Linked DNA regions of Caldivirga maquilingensis IC-167. Each later gene encodes a partner of the first gene's protein in a complex. Links are inferred from orthologs where the notes say so. Each region holds a gene or a part of one and is shown on either strand. Other genes may lie near its edges.

Evidence for each region. Proteins that work in one complex are often made in the same cells at the same time.
Region 2: CMAQ_RS03590 (region 1) and CMAQ_RS09905 share a complex: the UniProt entries of both Methanocaldococcus jannaschii proteins name them as parts of the 30S ribosomal subunit. The link is inferred for Caldivirga maquilingensis IC-167 from one-to-one orthologs.

The regions. Positions count from the first base shown.
Region 1 is NC_009954.1:740,332-743,278, forward strand. What follows is about bases 13-2,910. They hold CMAQ_RS03590 (30S ribosomal protein S5), read left to right. Parts: upstream 13-1,101; coding sequence 1,102-1,719; downstream 1,720-2,910. Other genes in these bases: CMAQ_RS03580 (KEOPS complex kinase/ATPase Bud32), read left to right, coding at 13-475; CMAQ_RS03585 (hypothetical protein), read right to left, coding at 470-994; CMAQ_RS03595 (sugar phosphate isomerase/epimerase family protein), read right to left, coding at 1,737-2,852. Also shown: more of CMAQ_RS03580, read left to right, coding at 1-12; CMAQ_RS03600 (rhamnulokinase), read right to left, coding at 2,912-2,947. UniProt on the Methanocaldococcus jannaschii protein: With S4 and S12 plays an important role in translational accuracy.
Region 2 is NC_009954.1:2,000,903-2,003,947, reverse strand. What follows is about bases 50-3,045. They hold CMAQ_RS09905 (30S ribosomal protein S19e), read left to right. Parts: upstream 50-1,317; coding sequence 1,318-1,773; downstream 1,774-3,045. Other genes in these bases: pgsA (archaetidylinositol phosphate synthase), read left to right, coding at 2,152-2,751; CMAQ_RS09900 (PadR family transcriptional regulator), read right to left, coding at 1,754-2,101; CMAQ_RS09910 (YbhB/YbcL family Raf kinase inhibitor-like protein), read left to right, coding at 751-1,215; CMAQ_RS09915 (50S ribosomal protein L1), read left to right, coding at 50-700. In the rest of the region: CMAQ_RS09920 (trimeric intracellular cation channel family protein), read left to right, coding at 1-6. UniProt on the Methanocaldococcus jannaschii protein: May be involved in maturation of the 30S ribosomal subunit.

The DNA of each region.
Region 1 (2,947 bases):
AACCCCGGTGGTGTATGATGTTGATGTTGTTAGGACTAAGATAAGGATGCAGTACTTGAATTCACCAACATTGAACACTATTATTAAGAGTAATGGTTACTCTAAGTTGGTTAAGGAATTAATGAGCAGAATGGGGGCGCTAGTGGGTGTACTGCATAATGGGGGTATACTCCACGGTGACCCGACCCCAGCTAACGTGATAGTTAATGATAGTGATGAGTACTTAATTGACTTCGGGCTTGGTGAGAAATTGAAACCAACCTGGGACAGTAAATACCTCAGGAAGACTGCTGTGGACTTAAACGTGCTACTTAGATCCCTTGAGAGTAATTACGGTGAGTACAGTGAACAACTCTTCAACGACTTCATTAACGGCTACAGTAGCGTCATAGGAGGTGATAAGGCGGCTTCCGTGGTTAAGTGGGTTAGGAGAATTAGGAGCCTGGCAAGGTACTATACGGGAAGGTTACTATGAGGTTTCTGAACCTTGTTTCTCCCCTATCTTGGATACAGTCCACTTAATGGCATCAATTATCCTCCTTAACCTACGCTGCTCCCTGTAGTTCCGAATAATTATCCTGGTTATTAGACCCTCACTGTTCTTCTCAATCTCGTAATCAAACCCCATTGATTCATCTAACTCACCATTATTAATCAACTCCTCATCCTCACCCTTAAGGCTATTGAGAACCTTCTCAATGAAGAACCTCCTTAATGGCGGCTGCTCGGTTATTGGTTTACTGAACTCAATCACAATCTTGTCATCATCATAGGTTAACTTAGCCACCTCCTCCCCACTGGCTGCTGTTAAGTGTAATTCCTCCTTGGGTGAAACCTTATCAGCGGTGGTTATTGATCGAGTTCTTATTAATGCATCTATTACCTTAAGTGTTGACTCAAGCATGCTTAACTCATCCCTAAGCTCATTGACTCTCTCCCTAATCCTCCTCCTAAGTTCAAGTAATTCCTTGACGTTTAACTCCTCATTACCCACGGTTAACAATCCAGGTAAACAATATAAATGTTACTCCAATTCCTTAAACCGTCATTACTCATTCAGGTAGCATTAGATTTAAAAAGGGTAACTAGGCTATTTGGGCAATGTCTGAAGTTCCCGCTGCCAATATTGAGGAGTGGAAGCCTAGGACTGAGATTGGTAGGCTTGTTAAGGAGGGTAAGATAAAGTCGATTGACGACATATTTATAGCCAATGCAAGAATTCAGGAACCTGAAATCGTTGATGCATTACTAACTAACCTTAAGTACGAGGTATTAAGCATAAATATTGTGCAAAGACAGACAGATGCTGGGGAAGTTAGTCAATTTCAAGTGGCGGTAGCCTTAGGTAATGAGGATGGGTACGTGGGTATAGGGGTTGGTAAGGCTAGGCAAATAGGCCCAGCCATGGAGAAGGCCATAAGGGAGGCTAAGGTAAACATTATCCCAGTGAGGAGGGGTTGCGGCTCATGGTACTGTTCATGTGATGAACCACATAGTGTACCATTCGTGGTTAGGGGCAGGTCCGGCAGTGTGTTTGTTGAGCTCATACCGGCACCTAAGGGTGTTGGTTTAGTTGCAGGTGATACAATTAAGCCCATACTTAGGTTAGCTGGGATTAAGGATGTTTGGTCAAGAGCCCTTGGTGAAACAAGGACAACCCTTAACTTCGCAATGGCTACTTGGAATGCATTAAAGAACACGTACATATTTAAGATATAGTATCATTAACTCAACGCTCATAAGCCGTACATTATCCTCTTAACGTAGTCAAGTATCTTAGCTTGATCACCCGTGGACCTAATGTTCTCAAACTCATCCCTAGATAAGTATAGTGCCAGAGCCTTCTTATACAGGTTAGCGAATAATTCCTTAGATAACCTTAACCCATCCACTGGATTAAGCCTATAAGTGAATTGATCCAGGGTAAACCAGCCTGAGTAACCAGTGTCCAGTAGTGCGTATAGGAAGTCTACGAAGTGCCATGCGTCCCCAGTTCCAACAACCCTGTCCTCATCATTACTATGCCACTTAGCTGTATTAATATGCACCGTGGCCACTGAGACTCCCTGCTCCTTAGCTAAGTAGACTGTGTAGGCTGGTTCAACGGCGTACATTAATTCATGACCATAGTCTATGGTTATTCCAAACAGTTTTACACCTAAATCATTATTTAGCCTGTTAGCGAGCATTATTGAAACATGGGATGTGGGTATGATTAAATTACCCTCCCTAGGCTCCTTGGGCTTAGCCTCAAGTCCAAAAGACCTAATGCCCAACCTATGCGCCTCCTTACCTAGGGTAAGTAACCCCTCGTAAAGTTCCTTAATCTTCTTACCGTAATTAGACTCAAGACTGTAATCCCAGCCATCTGGACCAAGCCAAAGTGATACTGAATCCAGGCCAAGCATACGGGCTATTTCAAGGCTCTGGGTAAGGGTGCTTAAGGCCAGTTCCCTCACCTTAGGGTCAGGGTTAGTTAATGAACCTAGTTTAAACACGTGGAAACCTGAAATATCCATACCTAACCCAGCTATCTTAAGGCCTAATTCACTTGCAGTTGCCTTAACTTCATTTATCAAGTCCTCCTTAACCTTAAGATTATCGTCAAGGAATTGAGCATCTATTGGCACGACACCCTCAATCCCAGACTCCCTCACCCTCCTTAACTGATCCACTAACCCTCTTGGTAGATTCGGGAAGTAACCACTTCTATTGAATCTATCTGAGAAATCCCCAGCAGTCCATGTACCTGCAGCGAACTTAACATTATACTCACTGAAAAATTGATCAACAGTCTTACCCTCTATGAAACCTGAGTAGGTTGACTTTAACCTACTTATACTCATGCTCATTAACTGAATTAAGCATTAGTTTACTTTTAAGTTATAGCCATCATTAATCATTAAACAGGTTAGGGTAGGTTAAGTCTAGTCACGAATATTGAGTA
Region 2 (3,045 bases), 1.3 Mb from region 1 along the record:
GCTTAATTGAGTATAAAATCTTATAAATCCACCCTGTTTTAGGTTGGTAATGAGTAGTTACGTTAGGCCTATTGAGGAGGCTTATAGGAATGTTAAGAGTAGGGCTAAGAGGCGTAGGTTTAATCAATCAGTGGACTTAATTATTAAGCTTAGGGATGTTGACGTTAAGAAGCCTGAAAACAGGATAAGTGTAACAGTCCCGTTACCTAACCCATTGAGTAAGCAGACTAAGGTATGTGTAATAGCCAGTGGAGCCACAATAACAGCGGCTAGGGATGCTGGAGCCGACTTAGTGATAACTAGGGATGATTTAGGTAAGTACAGTGATAAGAAGAGTGTTAGGAAGCTGGCTCAGCAGTATGACTTCTTCCTGGCTACACCGGACTTAATGGTTCAGATAGGTAGGACCATGGGGCCTATACTGGGGCCTAGGGGTAAGATGCCTGACGTAATCCCACCCAATGCTGATGTTAAGGCCCTTATAGATAGGTATAGGAGGAGTGTTAGGGTTAGGCTTAGGGATCAGCCCCAGATAATGGTTAAGGTTGGTACCGAGGATATGGATCCATCTAAGATCGCTGAAAACGCATTAGCAGTGCTTGAGGAGGTGGCTAGGAAGTATGGTTGGGATAAGATTAAGGAGGTTGAGTTAAAGCTAACAATGAGTCCACCAGTTAAGGTTAACATAACTGCCCAGTGATTAACCACTTAATGGGTTAAATAATAAAAGCAACCACCTACACTACGCTTATGAGGATTGAGAGCCCAGCCTTTAGGAACGAGGACACTATCCCGGTTAAATACACGTGTGATGGGGATGATGTTTCACCAGCCTTAAGGTGGTTCGACCCCCCACCCAACGTGAAGGGCTTCGTGTTAATAATGGAGGACCCTGATGCACCCATGGGAACCTTCACCCACTGGATACTTTACAATATTCCACCAAGCCTAAGTGAACTCCCTGAGAATATCCCCAAGAGACCTGAGGTTCAGGGTATAGGTATGCAGGGTGTTAATGACTTCGGTAGAATTGGTTACGGTGGACCATGCCCACCTAAAACCCACCCACCCCACAGGTATTACTTTAGGCTCTACGCCTTAGACTCAATGCTTAACCTTAAGCCAGGTGCAGGCCTCAGTGAGGTTAAGAGGGCTATGAATGGTCACGTTATTGCTGAGGCCTACGTAATGGGTAGGTACGGTAGGAGGAGGTAATGGCCACCGGATGCTTAGGCTTATTTCCTTAAATACCCCTATTATTAGTGAGTGTTTTAAGGTTGGAAATCTTTAAAAGGTTTGCATTAAGCGGTGTATAGAATGGTTAGCATTAAGGATGTACCGCAGGATAAGCTGGTGGAGAGGATTGCCAAGTACCTTAAGGATAATGTACCTCAGGTTAAGCCTCCCCAGTGGGCGATTTACGTTAAGACTGGTAGGAATAAGGATAGGCCGCCTCAGAATGATGACTGGTGGTATTTTAGGGCGGCTGCAGTGTTGAGGAGGGTTTACTTAAATGGTCCAGTTGGCTTGGGGAGTCTTAGGTCATCATTCAGTTACAGGGCTAAGATAGGGCCGAAGGCTAGGAGTGAGAGGACTGCTAAGGCGGGTGGGGCTGTGATTAGGAATATTCTGCATCAGCTTGAGGCCGCTGGCCTAATTGAGAGGACTAGCGCTGGAAGAGTCATCACACCTAAGGGTAGGTCACTGATGGATAAGTTAGCCTCAGAGCTCTTTAAGGAACTTAAAATTAATGTTAAGGTCTTCCCCCAGTAGCATCACCACTGCACTTTAAGGTGCAGTTGAATCTAGACAGTAAATCAACGAGGGCCTTAATGGCGTCACCATACTCCCTCAACCCCTCCTCAGTAACCCTATAGTACTTCTTACCATCCTTATCAAAACTCTCGAGTAAACCATCCCTCTCCATCTTGTATAAGACTACGTAAACAGATACCGTGGTTACGTTTATCATGTACCTACCCTTAATCTCCTTAACTATCTCGTAACCAGTCTTAGGCCCATTAGCTAGAGTATTAATCACGTAGATCCACAGGTTCTCCTTAGTTATCTTACTAATGAACCTGCTTAACGCCTTACCCACATTACCCATCCTTGGTTAAGCTTTTAACTTATCCCCCAGCATAATGCGTAATGATTGGTAGGATTAAGAGCACGCTGGAGCATATCCTAGAGAGGATTGCACCCATGCTACCTAGGAACCCAAACCTATTAACGGTAATTGGCCTACTGGTATCATTATTATCAATACCCATAGCCCTAATTAAACAATACCCAATACTACTACCCATTGTTATACTAGCCTCAGGATTCTTCGATGCAGTGGATGGGTTATCAGCAAGATTCAATAAAATGGTTACTAATTCAGGCGCATTCCTAGACTCAGCCCTAGATAGGTTTGAGGACTCAGCAATAATAATGGCTGTTGCAGTATTAAGTGGACTCAACACCACCATAATGCTGGAGGCTTACATAGCCGTTGTAGGTTCATTACTAACAAGCTACATGAGGGCTAGGGCTGAATCCCTCGGCTTAAGAATGCTTGGAGTAGGCTTCTTCGAGAGACCGGAACGACTAATATACTTATTCGCATTAACATTAATCTACGCACTAATTAGAAGCAACACCATACTAATCTACGGCATGGGACTATTCGCACTAATAACCCTAGCCACAGCCATCCAACGCACAATAATAGCATACAGACTCCTCAATAAAGACAAAAACCAATAACCACTCATCACCACATCAGTGCTCCAGACCACTATCACTGGGACAACCCCTCACCCAGACCCACCACATTAACTATTAAACTTAACCCACACTCAAGCAAAGAATACATGGAAAATCACCAAGCATCATAAATTTTGGAGCGCCAGAGTAGCGATAATATTAATACTACCTCGACTCTAGCAGTCCAAATTCTAATGAAGTTAAGAAAACCATCACTTAAGTAATGCAGGTAATCGCATTAACCGTACATTCCAGTATTAATATTACCGTTACTCTGGCGTCCCAAAATTTATG